DNA from 2 places in the Salirhabdus salicampi genome. Region 2 is predicted to be linked to the other one. Evidence: predicted binding sites of a transcription regulator. Region 2 holds the regulator's gene; the other holds the start of a gene.

Region 1 (9,092 bases), on a different contig from region 2:
GTTTTCATCTTTATAATGGGCGTTTTCCTTGTGGCTTCTGAAGAAGTAGTGAAAAGAAATCAAGAGGCAAAATCAAAGTTATCTTAATGTAAAACGGAAATAAAAAAGAGAGCGTCCAACGACGCTCTCTTTCGTGTTTAATAACCCCAAATTAAAGCTAATAAAGATCCGAAAATCGTTACTAATGCTACGAATACTCCAAAATATACATTAACGTAAATTGGCTTTTTGTCATTTGTTTCTCCAGCATGCATGAATACAGCGAGCTGTACGCCTGCTTGGATAAATGCTGTTACAAGCAGAATCGTTAAGCCCATTTGAAATGACATGTCTAAGAAATAAACGGAAAGAGCTATTACAGTTAATAATAAAGAAAATACATAGCCTAATACTTGTTTATAAGGAAATAGTTCTTTCATAAATTACATCATTCCTTTCAAGTAGACGAAGCTGAAGATGAAAATCCAAACAACGTCTAGGAAGTGCCAGTAAAGCGAAAAGATAAACGATTTATTAGCTGTTTCAGGTGTAAATCCACGTTTTTTAACTTGAAGAATAATAGCTATTCCCCAGAATAAACCGAATGTTACGTGAGCACCGTGGGTACCTAACAATGTAAACAATGCAGCTGAAAAACCACTTGTTTGTAATGTTAAGCCATGATGAACAAACTCAACAAATTCATAAATCTCTACTGCTAAGAACCCAAGACCTAGAAGAAGGGTAAGGATGAAGAAATTAATCATCGCTGTCTTTCTCCCTAGTCTCATTGCGTGTACAACCAATCCAATGGTAAAACTACTTGTTAATAGCAACACCGTTTGGATAATAAGGGTATCTATTACAAAAATGTCACTATCAGTTGGGCCATTTCCAGTACCTCCAAGGAGTGAGAAATACCCCGCAAACAATGTTGCAAACAAAGCTACTTCTGCAGCTAGGAAAATCCAGAAACCTAATATATTAAAGTTGTTTTGATCTGTACTATATTCGAGAGGTTTTGAGTGATCTATTTTCACTTTTTAGCACCTCCTAATTTTTCTTCCGTTCTTTTGATTTCGTCTACAGGGATATGGTATCCATGATCTACCTCAAATGAACGATGCGCCATACATGCGAAAATCCCTAATGTAGCAATGATTGCTGTAATCCACATACTAAATACTAGTGCGAATCCCCATAGGAAGAAGAAACAACACATAATGAATGGAACACCACTGCTGCTTGGCATGTGAATCTCTTTATATTCACCTTTAAATAATTTATGACCTTTTTTCTTCGCATCCCAGAACGCTTCAGAAGAGTTTACTTCTGGAGTAATGGCAAAGTTATATTCTGGAACAGGGCTATGAGTAGCCCACTCTAAAGAACGTGCATCCCATGGATCTGCACTAATGTCTCTTGATGCATAGCGAGTACTGTAGTAAATGTTATATACGATTAACACGAAACCTACAGCAAGCATTAGCGCACCAACAAAGGAAATCATATTCCAAATGCCAAAACCGGTGGCTTCAGAGTACGTGTACATACGACGCGCTTGCCCATCTAAACCAGAAATGAACATCGGGAAGAACGCAACACATACTCCAATTGCGATAAACCAGAAAGATGCTTTACCAAGACGTTCATTTAACAAGAAACCGAACATTTTTGGCCACCAGTAGAACATACCGGCGATTAATGCGAATACAACCCCCGGGATAATGACTAAGTGGAAGTGTGCCACTAAGAACATGGTGTTGTGATACTGGTAGTCAGCACTTGCCATACCAAGCATTACACCCGTTACACCACCGATTGTAAATATCGGAATGAAACCAATAGAATAAAGCATTGGTGTCGTAAAGCGGATTTTTCCTTTCCAAAGGGTGAGCAGCCAGTTAAAGATTTTCACACCTGTTGGAATTGCAATTGCCATTGTAGAAATTGCGAATATACTGTTTACGAGTGCGCCTTGCCCCATCGTAAAGAAATGGTGTACCCATACGACGAAGGATAAAGCGGAAATTGAAACAATAGACACAACCATTGATTTATATCCATATAGGTTACGTCCTGCGAATGTTGGAATAATCTCACTATAAATACCGAAAGCCGGTAGAACTAGAATGTATACTTCAGGGTGTCCCCAAATCCAGAAGAAGTTTGCCCAAAGCATATCCATTCCACCGTTGTTGATTGCGAAAAAGTGTGTTCCAAACAGACGATCCATTGTTCCCATCGCTAGTGCTACAGTTAACACTGGGAAAGCAAATACGATAATCATATTTGTAATGAGTGCAGTCCATGTAAACATTGGCATTTTCATTAATGTCATGCCAGGTGCACGCATTCTTAGGATTGTAACCATAAAGTTAATTCCTGTAATTAAGGTACCAAGTCCTGCGATTTGAATGGAAAGCATATAGTAGTTCGTTCCAACGTGTGGACTATGCTCATTCCCTGCCAGCGGGAAGTAAGATGTCCAACCGGCATCGGCGGAACCACCAACTACGAATGAAATGTTAAAGAGCATTGCACCCATAAAATATAACCAAAAACTTAACGCATTTAATCGTGGAAATGCCACGTCACGAGCCCCGATTTGAAGTGGAGTGACAAAGTTCATTAATGCCATAATGAACGCCATCGCCATAAACAAAATCATTACGACTCCGTGAGTTGTGAATACCTCGTTATATTCTTGTGCGTGTAATAGTGTATTTTCAGGTACAGCAGTTTGAGCACGCATCATAAGTGCATCAACACCGCCGCGGAAAAGCATTAATATTGCAGAAATAAGATACATAATACCGATACGTTTATGGTCTACGGTTGTAAGCCATTCGCTCCATAAGTAACCCCATTTTCTGAAGTACGTTATACCAATCACAACTGCCAACATCGTTAATGCAATGGCAACCATTGAAGCATATATCGTAAATGTAGGGTTTGGAACGGCAAATCGTTCAAAGAACTCCATGTTGTTTTCTCCTTTCAGGAAATATATCACTTTATCATTCTAGTTGTTTGTATTAATGACCACTATCATCATGCGAATCGTGTGAACTGTGGTCTTCATTATGCTCTTCTGAATCTTCACCATGTGAAGCCCCGTGGTGGGTACTTGGTGGTGGCAAGAAATCTAAATGAGTTCCGGTAAAGGTTAATTGACCTAAATGACCAGGTTCTAGTAACTCTTCAAATCTATCTATTGTTATCGGATCAGCGGTAGCATGAACTTCTTCTACCCACTCCTGAAATTCATCTTCCTCCATTGCGGTTACGTTAAAGGTTTGATGAGCAAATCCTTCTCCGTTAAAGTTCGCATTTCGGCCAACATAATCACCTGGGACGGTTGCGGCAACGTGTAAAGTATTGATCATGTTCGCCATTGCGTATTTTTGACCCGCTAACTGCGGAACCCAGAAGCTTGCAATTGAGCCATGTGAAAACAGCTTAAATTCGATTGGTCGATTTGTTGGAATGTATAGATAGTTTACTGTTTCAATATTTTCTTCAGGATAGCTGAAATGCCATTTCCATTCTGAAGAAGAAACATAAATAATTAATGGTTCTTCGTCTTCAAAACCTTTTGGTGTACTTTCTACTTCATACGTGCTCTTTACCGTAATAACGGAAAGAAAAATGACAATGATAATGGGTACACCAACACATATCCCTTCAATTAACTTGCTTCCATGGATATGGGGTGGTTCATAGTCTTCACTTTGATTAGAAGCACGATATTTAATAAGTACATAGATTAATAGTGCAAAAACGACAACGACGATAAAAAGCATCGTCCAAATAGAAATCATTATGACATCTCTAGTCGTTTCAGCCTGTGGCCCTTTTGGATCCAAAACCGTTAACGGTTCACACCCAGTAAGGAAAGTAGCAATCAAGAATATTATCGATAATAAAGCCCACTTTTTCTTCATTATGGTACCCCTTTCTTATGTTGTCGACGTTTCATAGCAATGAACTTTGTCAGTGTCCTTTTTTTGTTTGCTCATATATCTTATAAAAAAACGGTAATCAAAAACAAATGATTGTGAACACTGTCACAAAAAATTCAACAAATTCCTGTCAAGAAATGTTCAAGATTATCAACTGTCATAGATTGTTAACACTATTGGATAATGATGGAAGTTCCTTGAAAACGCTTATGAAAAAAAGAAGCCCCTTTAAAGGACTTCTTCCTGTTCTATCGAGACGGCTAAAGGGTATTTATGTTTTAAATCGGCTCCCCTTTTTCTGTCTCAATAAATCCATTTTGTTTTCGATACGTTGCTTCGTTTCAACCGTCTCATTATCATTAATGGAGATCACTTCTACGTCTTCACCTTTTTGCTTTATAGTTACCCACGTGCCTTCAATAGCTTTTTCCGGTAGTCTGACAGCATCAATAATAATTTCTTTTTCCTTTTGACCAACTAATAAGACAGCATGCTTACCATCCACAATTCGGTCAACCACTGCTTTTTTCATATCCATCCCCTTCTACTTAACACAAGCTAAACCTTGCTCTTTAATATCTCCTAATCGATTCTCACTAATACCTCGTATTCTTGTTAACTGGTCTATGGAACTGAACGACCGCAACGAGATTAAATCATCCGCTCTAGAGTCACCTATATGAATAATTTCGGTTAATCGTTCTTTCGTAGCAGTGTTTACATCAACACAATTAGCCGAAACCTCTTCTTCTTCAGGTGCTTCTTCTTTTTCTGCTGTTGTATCTTTCGATGTTTCCTCTGATGGTTCTGTCGTAATGGTTCCACTTGTTTTCGTTTCTACGGTGTATGTCGTACCATTTGTTTTCACAAGAATGTGACCATGTACATCTGTTCCATATAACTTTATTCCCATCGACCTCACACGATTCACGACTTCATCATGTGGATGTCCATACGAGTTTCCATGGCCAGCAGAGTAAATGGCTACTTCCGGATTAATAGCTTTTAAAAATGCTTCTGTATTCGATGTGCTTGATCCATGATGCCCTAATTGGTAGATATAAGCTTTTAGATCATAATCACGATTTAATATTTCCCGTTCCGTTTCATGCTCCGCATCTCCTGTAAACAAGAAGTTTACATTTCCATACCTTACTTTTACCGCAACAGAACCTTTGTGAAAATTCCCATTAATACTGTATGGACTTACGACATCTAGTTGCGATGAACCAATCGTAAATGTTTCACCAGCCCTCGGTTCATGGTAACTAGCCTCAGACGCTGCAATTGCATCAATGACACGTTCAAAAGTACGTGACGTATGTGCGTCACCACTCATCCATACTTCTTTAACAGGAAAGTTTTGTAGTACTTTATCCATTTGACCTATATGATCAGCGTGGGGATGCGTTCCAATCATTAAATCAATGCTTTGAACACCTACTGAATTAAGGTAAGGAACGACATCACTCGCATTGTACCGTCCGGCATCAATAAGAATGGTAAAATCAGGGCCCAAAATGAGGGTGGAGTCACCTTGCCCAACATCCATATAATGAACGACGAGTTCGCCTGATGGCGGAGGTATCGATAACTCATCATGACTTTTTTCTGTTTTCGGTTCCGCCTCTTTGTTCGTCGAGGACGCCTGATCCTCTGTTTCTTGTTCTTCTTTTATGTTGTCATTAGCATCACTTGAATGTTCATCGTCGGCTAATTTATCTTTTTTCTCTCCTAAGTCTTTCGTTTCTTCGACGATAACCTCTTCATCATTCGCCTTTTTATCTGAAACATCCTCGGTCTTTGTTTCTATCTCGGCAGTTATCCCAATCATTACAAAGCTAAGTACGAGGGTAGACCCGCATATTAAGGACACCCTTTTACGGGTTTTTGTTTTTCCCCACTTTAAAACTGTACGTGGACTAATAAGTCCGACAAACCAAGTGATAATGGAAAGAAAAAACACGATTAGAAAAAAATCATCCAATTTATATCAAAGCTCCTTTTTCATTTTGTCTAATTTGTATGTCATTTACCATCGCGCATAATGAAATGTATTCATTACATATGTTTTCGATAAGATGATTGGAACTTTTTAATGTGTCCATAGTCATCAATACTTCGTTACGATTGTTACACACACCGTATTAGACGGCAATACGATTCTTGCCGTTAAATATTTACTATGATGCCATTTAGTCAAAAACTCTTATGCTATATGGACTCCCAATCTATTAGAGGTACTATGTAATTTCTGCTAACTTTATGTATGCAGATTAGTAGTGCACAACCCTTTTAATGCATTAAAGTAAGCATGCCTGAAATTTCACTAACTCTAAGTAAAAAAAGAAGCCCTTGATCGGGACTTCTCACATGGCCAAGTGAATATATCCTAACATTAGAGATGAAGTTTCGTTCCAATATTTCTTACCTTAGCTTTGTCGTAAATATATCTAGCCACAACAATATCAACGACGGCTAATCCTACTGATTTGAATAATGTAATCTCTCTTTCTGATTCTCTACCCGGATAATCTCCAGCTACAACCTTGCCAAGTTCACTGTAAATATCCGATTCATTGAATAACCCTTCCCTAATTGGGACTTGCAAGTCACCTGTTTCTTCTAACGCCGCATCTTTCGCTTCTACTACAACTTTATTTGCCGACGTCACAGCATTTGAAGGTAATTCTTGCATAGTTGGACGAAAAGAGCCGACTGCATTGACATGCACTCCTGGTTGTAAAGAATCAGAAAACACAGGTGTTAAAGCATTTGTAGCGGTAACGACAATATCTGCTTTCTTTACGGTTTCGTTAGCATCCGATATTACTTCGGTTTGTATTCCATATGTATCAAACACATATCGCGCGAATTCCTCTGCTTTCTTTTTTGTTCGATTATAAAGATAGATTTGTTCAATATTACGAACCGCGAGCACCGCAGCAACTAACCCTTCGGCTTGTGCACCTGTCCCAATTACGCTCAACGTTTTCGCATCTTCTCTTGCTAAATATTTCGTCGCAACACCTGACAATGCACCTGTCCGAACCATTGTCAAATACGAACCTTCCAACATTGCTACGGGTTCACCAGATTCAAAGTCTGATAACATGACAACTCCGTTAATCGCCTTCTTTCCTATTTTTGTATTGTTTGGAGCGACAGATACGACTTTCAATCCTACACTTTTTAACTCTTCTGCTACAGACGGCATCACTAGTGATGTGTTTTGCCCATTGTGAAATGGTAGTGCTGCTCGAATAGGAGTTACTGTACGGTTAGCTGAGAATTCTTTTAATGCTAACGAAGCATTATCAATCACTTCATTCATGTTAACTAATTGTTTTTGTTCCTCTTTACTTATGACAAGCATTGTTCTCCTCCCTTATTAAAAATTCATTTTCAACACTTCGCCCTTTAAAAAAAGGGGTTTAACCATCGTTAAACCCCACACCCTATACCCTTATTCTATTTTATACCATCCCATATTGAAAGCGGTATTTTATTGTTTTGTTGTATATAACGTCTCTTTCTTCTGTCCGCCATCCAATGCTGATGTATCTCCTGGGTCTATTCCAAGGTCCCACGCTTTTAAGACGCGCCGCATAATTTTTCCACTAATTCTCGTTTTCGGTAGTTGCTCAAGTACTTCAATTTCTCTTGGTGCCGCGTGGGCTGCTAATTTTGTTTTGACAAATGCTCTCACATCTTTTAACAGCTCATCACTCGGTTGGTAACCGTTACGTAAAACGATAAAAGCTTTAACAATTTCTCCTCGTAACTCATTAGGTTTGCCGATTACCCCTGCTTCAGCTACAGCTGGATGTTCAATTAATTTACTTTCTACTTCAAATGGCCCAATACGTTCACCAGAAGAGTTAATCATATCATCATTACGGCCTTGGAAGAAAATATAGCCGTCTTCATCTTTATAAGCTAAATCACCTGAAATATACCAACCGTCATATGGAAAATAAGATTGATGTTTTTCCTCATTCTTCCAAATCCCTTTCATAATCGACGGCCAGTTTGCTTTTATTGCTAATTGTCCGACTTCACCTATTGGTAACGGCTCACCTTTATCGTTAAGTATTTCTACTTTTATGCCTGGTAAAGGTCTTCCCATTGAGCCCGGCTTGATGGGCTGTGACGGCAAATTCACAATTAATTGTGCTCCTGTTTCGGTCATCCACCACGTGTCATGTATACGTAATTGTAACGTCCTCTTCCCCCACGTAATCACTTCAGGGTTAAGTGGCTCCCCAACACTTAAAATATGTCGCAACGACGATAAGTCATATTGTTTCTGCAGTTCTTCACCTGCCGACATTAACATACGAAAAGCTGTTGGCGCACTGTACCATACAGAAATCCTCGTTCTTTCAATCAATTCATACCATGCTTCTGCCGCAAATCGCCCTCCATTGACAATAATGGTCGCGCGGTTCAACCAAGGCGCAAACACACCGTAGGAGCTTCCTGTCACCCAGCCTGGGTGTGCCGTACACCAATATACATCATCTTCTTTTAAATCGAGGACCCATTTTCCAGTTTGATATTGTTGTATCATAGCACGATGGGCGTGGAGAATGCCTTTCGGTTTTCCGGTAGAGCCAGATGTATAGTGAATAATCATTGGATCGTCACGTTCTACCCACTCAATCACATTTTCATCTGATTCAGCATCTAACCCTCTGATTTCCTCCCATAAAGACAATTCGTCTTGTTGACATTCGCTAGACTCACCGGTAATGAGTACCGTTTGTAAATCAGGAAGCTCTTCCCTCGGAACACGGGACACAAGCTCTGAATTCGTAATCAGTACTTTCGCACCACAATCTTGCATTCTATCTTTAATAGCTTCCTCCATAAATGCTTCAAAAAGAGGACCTGCAATGGCTCCTATTTTGATAACAGCCATAATGGCAACATAACAGTCCGGATGCTTTGGTAAAAAGATAAAAACACGGTCACCTTTTTTTACGCCATGTTTTCTTAAAACCTGAGCATATTGGTCAGACTGTTGTTTTAAATCCGCAAAAGTTAATTTTACTTCTGTTTCATTATGGACGTAGTGAAGGGCTATTTTATCACCATAACCTTCGTCAACATGCTTATCAACTGCTTCATATGCGATGTTCAGTT
Region 2 (9,092 bases):
ATTGTCAAGCCCATGAACCTTCATTGTTTCTGGATCTACAACAGCCATAGGGTCTGAAGCTGGTCCCATTTTTGCCGTACATGATGGGTGAAGTGCAGTTTCCGCATCTTTCGCCACCCAGTCCAAAATCTCCTGATCTGTTTGAACGGAAGGGCCAGGTGAAATTTCTCCCGAATTATATGGTGCCATAGCTGGCTGGGACATGATTTCACGTGTAATTTTTACCGCTTCAATCCACTCACGTCGATCCTGTTCGGTTGAAAGGTAATTGTAGACCATACTTGGATGCTCTTTAGGATTTGTCGAACGAATCTTTAATGAACCTCGAGCATCAGAGTACATAGGTCCTACGTGTACCTGGAATCCGTGCTTCGTATCCGCTTTTTGTCCATCATAACGTACGGCTACCGGAAGGAAGTGGAACATTAAGTTAGGGTATTTGACTTCTTCGTTCGAACGAACAAAACCTCCACCTTCAAAATGGTTCGTTGCTGCTGGACCTTTCCGTCCGAGCAACCACTGCAAACCGATCCAAGGCATCTTCGCTTTATTTAAGTTAGGTTGCTCGGAAACCGGTAATGGACAAGAGTATTGGATGTAAGCTTCAAGGTGATCCTGAAGGTTTTCACCTACACCCGGAAGATCAACTACTGGTTTAATGCCAAGTGAACTCAAGTGTTCAGCATCACCGACACCTGACAATTGGAGTAGTTGCGGCGTGTTAATTGCACCGCCGGCTAGTACAACTTCACCTGCAGCGACATATTGATCCTTCCCGTCTCGTCTGTATTTCACTCCATTTGCTCGTGTACCATTAAAATCAATACCTGTAACAAAAGCACGAGTTTTCACAGTCAGGTTTTTCCGCTTCATAGCTGGACGCAGGTATGCACGTGAAGCTGACATTCTTCTACCTTTATACACATGCTTATCAAACGGTCCAAATCCCTCTTGTCTAAAACCGTTCACATCAGGAGTTCGGGAATAGCCCGCCTCGACAGCTGCCTCAAAAAATGCTTGGAATAAAGGATTCGTAGCTGGGCCGCGCTCCAACTTGACAGGGCCATCGTGGCCACGGAATTCATCATCTGGATCGGCAGCTAAGGCATTTTCCAATCGTTTGAAATACGGGAGACAGTGCGCAAAGCTCCACGATTCCATACCCGGATCTGCCCCCCAACGTTCATAATCCAATGGATTACCACGTTGATAGATCATACCATTGATTGAGCTTGAACCTCCGAGCACCTTTCCCCGGGCATGCTTGACACGTCGTCCTTTCATATGTGGTTCCGGGTCAGATTTATATCTCCAGTCGTATAAGCGTTTCCCTGCAGGGAACGGCAAAGCTGCTGGCATTTGGATTAATAGATCCCACGCATAATCACTCCGTCCAGCCTCTAAAACAAGGACAGTGTGTTTTCCATCTGCACTTAAGCGGTCACCGAGTACTGAACCCGCACTACCGCCACCTATAATTACGTAATCATATTTTTCGCTCATATTACAGACCTCCTAAGATGTTGAAAATTGAATGCAGTCATCAAACTTATATATAAAGCATTCATTAAATTTATTTTAAGTAATTGAAACTAAATAATAGTTTGATAGTTTATTATGTTTTGTTTCGATGCATCTTCCAATCTTGATTTGTTTAACTCCCCCTCAAGACTGAATGTTTATCTTACCATTGGTATTCACAAAAAAATCGTTGATATTGCTCCGTTCGTTAACTTCGTTAAATTTTTATTTAACATTTTAAACATTTTTAACAGTTTTAAATATATCACAGCGTATTTTTTTTGTAAACCGGTGCCTGTATTCTTTCCCAATTTTTTATTCATTACAGAAAGGAATGGCTGCACCAGTAATCAACAAGGGGAATAATGAAAGATTGATTGTCAATTACGCAGATGAATTGTTCGATTAAATGTGGTGGTAAATCTTACTCGGTTGATGAATCAAATTAACATTTAAGAGGAGAATACTGCAGAAGTCACATAGCCAAATTAGGGGATATAAATGACCGAATGGACATGCAATGGCCATCTATTTATAAGTAATAGAAGAAATTATATACAATATAAGGCTTCCCATAAGTCCAATGAACTTATGGGAAGCCTCCGTTAACATCCTTAATGTTAGCAATTGTTTTGGCTAAATAACCTATAAATCAACATAGGATTTAGCAACAAATCAATAGACCAAAAAGGATCAGATTAAATCTGATCCTTTTCTGAATAATAGTCTTCTTCAACTAACGCCCTTTTTATTTAAGTAGTAATGTTACCCAATGTAGAATTTCTTTTTGGTCATTAAACCATATGGTTTTAACAAGTGTATAAAAATTATTATACATTAGCGGTTTCGTATGCTAAAAGAGGTGCTAAAGCAGATAATAAAATACTATTCTTTTCTTATAAACGTTGATATAACAACGAAAAAAAGGAGGTGCGAATTAGTAAACTAATTGCACCTCCAAAAGCTATGTTATTTCGTTTTTTCTCCCTCTCAATGAACCCGTTCATAATAAGGGTGTAGCGGCTATTACATCATGCCGCCCATTCCACCCATGCCGCCCATGCCGCCCATGTCTGGCGCACCAGCGTTGTCGTCTTCTTCAGGAAGATCTGCAACTACAGCTTCAGTAGTTAGGAACATTGCTGCTACAGATGCTGCGTTTTGAAGTGCAGAACGTGTAACTTTTGTAGGGTCAACGATACCTTTTTCGATCATGTTTACCCACTCGCCGTTTGCAGCGTTAAAGCCAACACCTACATCTTCTTTCTTCAGACGCTCAACAATTACAGAACCTTCAAGACCAGCGTTGTGAGCGATTTGACGCACTGGCTCTTCTAGAGCACGAAGTACGATGTTAACACCAGTTTGCTCATCGCCTTCCGCTGTAATTCCATTTACTTTATTGTAAATGTTCACAAGAGCCGTTCCACCACCAGACACAATTCCTTCTTCTACTGCAGCGCGGGTAGAGTTTAACGCATCTTCAATACGAAGTTTACGCTCTTTTAGCTCAGTTTCAGTAGCCGCACCAACCTTAATGACTGCTACTCCACCTGCAAGTTTTGCTAGACGCTCTTGTAATTTTTCTTTATCAAAGTCAGAAGTTGTTTCTTCTAACTGTGTACGAATTTGGCTTACACGTGCAGAGATTTGGTCTGCTTCTCCAGCACCTTCAACGATTGTCGTATTTTCTTTTGTTACAACAACTTTAGATGCGCGACCTAGTTGCTCAATTGATGCACCCTTCAGGTCAAGACCAAGATCTTCTGTAATGACTTGACCACCAGTTAGTGTTGCAATGTCTTCAAGCATTGCTTTACGGCGGTCACCGAAGCCTGGAGCCTTTACAGCTACAGCATTGAACGTTCCACGTAGTTTGTTCACAACCAATGTTGCAAGAGCTTCCCCTTCAACATCTTCAGCAATAATTAAGATTGGTTTACCTTGTTGTACTACTTGTTCTAGTACTGGTAGTACTTCTTGAATATTAGAAATCTTCTTATCTGTAATTAAAATATATGGATCTTCTAGCTCAGCTTCCATTTTGTCTTGGTCGGTAACCATGTATGGAGATGCATAACCACGGTCAAACTGCATACCTTCTACAACTTCTAGCTCAGTGTTAAATCCTTTAGATTCTTCAATTGTAATAACACCATCGTTACCAACACGCTCCATTGCTTCAGCAATTAGTTGACCTACTTCTTCATCAGCCGCAGAAATAGCTGCTACTTGTGCAATAGAATCTTTACCTTCGATAGGTTTAGAGATACTACGTAATTCTTCAGTAGCTACACCTACAGCCTTTTCAATACCGCGGCGTACCCCTACAGGGTTTGCACCAGAAGCTACGTTTTTCAAACCTTCACGAATCATTGCTTGTGCAAGAACTGTTGCAGTCGTAGTACCGTCACCAGCAACATCGTTTGTTTTAGATGCAACTTCAGATACAAGTTGAGCACCCATGTTTTCGAAATGGTTCTCTAACTCGATTTCTTTCGCAATTGTTACACCATCGTTCGTAATAAGTGGTGAACCAAATTTCTTCTCCAATACTACGTTACGTCCTTTAGGACCTAATGTAACTTTTACCGCATTAGCTAATGTATCTACACCACGAAGCATCGCACGGCGAGCTTCTTCGCTAAATTTAATTTCCTTAGCCATGAATGTAACCTCCCTAATAATATTTAATGTTTATGATATAACTATCTACTCTTCTAAGATGAGATTAGCCTACAATCGCTAAAATATCATTTTCACGAAGAATTAAGTATTCTTTACCATCATATTTCACTTCTGTACCTGCATATTTGGAGTATACGACACGGTCGCCTTCTGATACTTCAAGAGCAACCTTTTCTCCATTATCTGTTATGCGCCCTGTTCCAACCGCAACGACTTTGCCCTCCTGTGGCTTTTCCTTCGCGGAGTCAGGAAGTACAATACCGCTTGAAGTTTTTTCCTCTTGCTCTACAACTTCGATGACAACTCGATCACCTAGTGGTTTTAACATACGGACACCCTCCTCAAAATATTTAATATTAAATTTTGTTTATTAGCACTCATCAACAACGAGTGCTAATACCAATTATTATAATAATGAAATCACGTTCATTTTGCAAGTATTATCCATTATTTTTTTTCGTACAAGTTTTACTATATAATGGAACGAGATAATACCCGAATTATTCTTTCCCTTTTATAATATGATTAAACACATATAATCTTAAAAGGAATAATAAAATAGGAGATTAGATTACATTTTGTAAAGGAGTCGTCCCAATTGCCGAAAAGATATTGGTATGTTATTTTAACTTATGTTCTAGCTCAATTCTCCATCATCATTGGTGCACCTTTATTACAAGCTTTAGGTGCCCCTGACAGACTATCAGCAGCAGTATGGTGGAACTTATTTAGTTTTTCAACAGCCTTCATTATTTTGTTACTTTTATTAAAACCTGACATGAGACAAGTTAACGAACGTAACGCAAGTGTTGGTTATGTTTTGAAATGGTCACTTCTCGGAATTGTCATGGCCTTCTTTACGCAATATTTCGTTGCCTTATTTGAAATTTATGTATTAAATATTGATGCTGCGTCAGAAAACACAATAGGTATGATGGAAATTGCACGACAAAGTCCAATTTTCCTTATTGTTTTAGCATTGCTTGCTCCCATATTAGAAGAGCTCGTATTCCGAAAAGTTATTTTTGGAAGTATATATAAAAGGACAAATAGCTTTCTCATCGCTGCGGTCATTTCAGCTTTAATATTCGGAGTACTACATGGTGAGTTCGAACATTTATTACGCTACGCTTCAATGGGAATTGTGTTTGCGTATCTTTATGTAAAGACAAAGCGAATTATTGTTCCAATTGTTGCTCATATGTCTATGAATGGACTAGTTGCTATAGTTCAGTACAATTTATCACCTGAAGATATTGAAAAAATGAGACAACAACTGGAGCAGCTTCAAACTATTTTTATTGGAGGATAATTTCATATGCGTGCATCACCATTGTTTATGGCTGCAATCTATTTCTTTATGGGAGTTGTATTCACTTATATCGCTATCCAAAGTGCGGACGAAACGGTATGGAACTTCACTACAATCGTCCTGACCATTGTAGCAACTTTCGATTTTGCAGTTGGCATTAAACTCGTTAACATACACTTTCGCTTAAAAAATGCGAATAACAAAAAAGAATAGCTTATAAAAAAAGAAACCGAAGGATTTATCATTCGGTTTCTTTTTTCTCTTGTTCTACTGTTCCCTTTAATAGGAATCCAGCAGGGACTGCTAACAATATAACTACTGCGGAAACGATAAAAGCTTCATTAATAGCCTGCAAACTTGCTTCTTCCATCGTTTTATTCTGTAATATTATATAACCACGTCTTAGTTCATAATAAATGGCAAAAAATACAATTCCAAACGAGGATGTAATTTGGCGTAATACGTTATTCATAGCTGATCCTTGTGCTACAAGCTTTTCGGGGATGGAGTTCATGCCTGCTGTCGTCGCAGGCATATTACCTAATCCCATCCCAACTCCACGAATACAATTTAACAACAAAATGTACCAATAAGAGCTCGTTAAATCGACAAATCCTAAAGCTAATGTTGCTATACCCATGATCACTAAACCAGGGGGCACAACTGCACGTGGCCCTTTTAAATCTAATAGTTTTCCCCCTACCGTCATGAACACACCACTTAAAAGTGCAGCAGGTAAAAAGAGTAGCCCAGTCATCGTTAAGCTGAGCCCATACACTTGTTGTATTAATAAAGGTAATAAAAACAAGCCAGAAAATAAACCGATGGAAGCAGCAGATGTGACGATAATTGACATACGATATGTTCGTACTTTAAAGACACGTAATTCTAACAATGGTTGAGGTTGCTTTAATTCATAGAACACGAACGAAATTACAAATAGAATACCAATTACAATTAATGCTATATTACTTGGTGCTGTAATAAGTTCCAAGGTTGACCCTCTGCTTAAGGCAAACAAAATTGATCCTACACCTATCGTCACAAGAATAAAGCCTATGTAATCGAATTTCAGTTCCGGCTTTGCAGGTGTCGGCTTTAAATACTTAGTCGAAAATAACACCCCTACAAGGGCAAACGGAATATTAAATGCAAATAAAAATTGCCATGCGAAAAATTCAGTAATCAATCCTCCAATTGTAGGACCGATTGCGGGAGCAACCATAGCCGCAATACCATAAATGCCAACAGCTAGTCCTCTCTCATTACGAGGGAATGCATGAAAAATGAGCGCCATCGCATTAGGCATCATTAACCCACCAGCAATACCCTGGATAGCACGGGACATGATAATAAAGCTTAAAGATTGAGATAATGCTCCTAGAGTAGAACCAATCATAAATAACATTAACCCATAAATATAAACTTTCTTTTTCCCGAATCGATCACCTACATAGCCAGTAATCGGCATGGTAATCCCCATAGCAACCATGAAGATCGTTAATACCCATCCAACAGAAACTGCATCAGCATTAAATAAATCCATAAAGTAAGGTAAAACAGGATTTAACATACTATTATTTAAAATGACGGTAAACGTCCCAAACAAAACCGATATGACAACTAGCCATTTCGCCGGTATTTTACTCACGGCATTTCCCCCAATTCATGTTCAATGAAATTGCTTCGATACCCGAACTAAATACTACTATAACATAAGATTAATTCACGACGTAAAAAAAAGGCTTACCGCCTTTTTTTTATTCTGCTTCATTATTTTCATACAGTGGATAATGCTTTAAAAAATAGACGAGCGCTTGTAATTCAACTGATAAATCAATGTGGTGAACACGCACATGTTCACGCACTGTAATTCTTGCTGGAGTAAAATTTAATATCCCTTGAATACCAGCTTTCACAAGTCTGTCAGCTATCGGTTGTGCCGCCTGTGCTGGCACAGTTAAAATAGCAACAGATATATCCTCACCAATTTTTTCTTCCAATTGATTAATGTGATATACAGGTACACCACCAATGTTTGTCTCTACTTTTTCAGGTGTAGTATCAAAGGCTATTTCGATCTTTGTATTATTATTTTTTGTAAAGTTGTAGTTAAGAAAGGCTGTCCCTAAGTTTCCTACGCCAATTAACGTTACCTTCGTTACTTCATCTTGACTTAATGTTTCTCGGAAAAACGTTAATAAATGATCCACATTATACCCATATCCTTTTTTCCCTAGTGCTCCGAAGTAGGAAAAATCTCTACGTATCGTAGCAGAATCTACTTTTACCGCTTCACTTAATTCTTTAGAGGATACTCTCGTTTTTCCTTGGTTATATAAATTGTTTATAAAACGATAATATAGTGGTAAACGCTTTGCAGTTGCCTGAGGGATTTTCGTATGTTCAATATTATTCATCTACTGGCTCCTCCTCCTTAACAATCAACAACCTGATATCTATATATGTTAAGTTGCATTGCCGACCATTTATTGCGGAATTCTTCCTTTATTGTATCTTATAAGGTACACTTATTCACGTTGGGGTGAAAATTTTATGATTTTAATGCAATTAAACAATATAAAAAAATATTTTGGTGCTGACCTTATTTTATCGAATATTAAATTAGAAGTACACAGCCGTGATCGATTAGCCATAGTTGGCCGCAATGGTGCAGGAAAATCTACGTTGTTGAAAATTATGTCTGATCAGATGAATTATGATGGTGGCGAAATCTATAAACCGAAAGACGTAACAATAGGGTATCTAGCCCAACATACAGGGCTAGAGTCAAATGCAACAATGTGGGAAGAGTTAGAGTCGATCTTTGCCCACCTGAAGAAAATGGAACAAAAATTACGTAACATGGAATTAAAAATGGCCGATTCATCCTATATGGAAAATGAGGATAAGTATAATCAATTACTAGCTGCCTATGATGAGCTTCAGGATAAGTTCAAACGTGAAGGCGGCTTCCAATATGAAGCAGAGATTAAAAACGTATTAAATGGGTTACAATTTCAAGATTATGATGTTCAAACACCTATTCAAACATTAAGCGGTGGACAAAAAACACGACTTGCCCTTGGTAAGTTACTCCTATCAAAGCCTGATGTTCTAATTTTGGACGAGCCTACAAATCACTTAGATATTGAAACATTACATTGGCTCGAACAATACATTCAAAATTATCCAGGTGCAGTTGTTATTGTCTCCCACGATCGTTATTTTCTTGATAAAACGGTTAACATTGTTTATGAAATCGCGTTTCAAACATCGAAAAAGTATTACGGTAACTACAGTAATTATTTAACATTGAAGGCTGAAGAATACGAACGTCATTTAAAACAGTACGAAAAGCAACAAGCCGAAGTAAAACAGCTTGAGGAATTTATTCAAAAAAATATTGCACGTGATTCGACTTCAAAACGGGCTCAGAGCCGACGCAAACAACTTGAGAAAATGGAGCTTATGGACAGACCTAAACTGGATGATAAATCAGCAAAGTTTTCCTTTTCTGTTGAACGACAAAGTGGAAATGACGTATTAAAAGTCAGGGATTTATCTTTCC

Evidence for each region. Region 2 encodes Rex, which represses fermentation and respiration genes when NADH is low (regulators of the CRP and FNR family bind a similar motif). Its sites were predicted from a motif close to TTGTGAAATATTTCACAA; they were not measured.
Region 1: the regulator Rex is predicted to act here: its motif matches at 4,038-4,055, upstream of qoxA (cytochrome aa3 quinol oxidase subunit II).

What each region holds. Positions count from the first base shown of each region.
Region 1 is NZ_JANBWE010000001.1:707,723-716,814, reverse strand. Features, by position in the region: gene NLW78_RS03715 (hypothetical protein) at 1-87, shown strand, start outside; gene qoxD (cytochrome aa3 quinol oxidase subunit IV) at 138-419, opposite strand; gene qoxC (cytochrome aa3 quinol oxidase subunit III) at 423-1,019, opposite strand; gene qoxB (cytochrome aa3 quinol oxidase subunit I) at 1,016-2,965, opposite strand; gene qoxA (cytochrome aa3 quinol oxidase subunit II) at 3,018-3,926, opposite strand; gene NLW78_RS03690 (DUF3006 domain-containing protein) at 4,216-4,476, opposite strand; gene NLW78_RS03685 (MBL fold metallo-hydrolase) at 4,489-5,931, opposite strand; gene NLW78_RS03680 (ornithine cyclodeaminase family protein) at 6,343-7,320, opposite strand; gene acsA (acetate--CoA ligase) at 7,450-9,092, opposite strand, start outside.
Region 2 is NZ_JANBWE010000005.1:5,099-14,190, reverse strand. Features, by position in the region: gene betA (choline dehydrogenase) at 1-1,503, opposite strand, end outside; gene groL (chaperonin GroEL) at 2,548-4,188, opposite strand; gene groES (co-chaperone GroES) at 4,253-4,537, opposite strand; gene NLW78_RS13390 (CPBP family intramembrane glutamic endopeptidase) at 4,808-5,521, shown strand; gene NLW78_RS13385 (YdiK family protein) at 5,528-5,734, shown strand; gene NLW78_RS13380 (MDR family MFS transporter) at 5,763-7,172, opposite strand; gene NLW78_RS13375 (redox-sensing transcriptional repressor Rex) at 7,282-7,941, opposite strand; gene NLW78_RS13370 (ATP-binding cassette domain-containing protein) at 8,078-9,092, shown strand, end outside.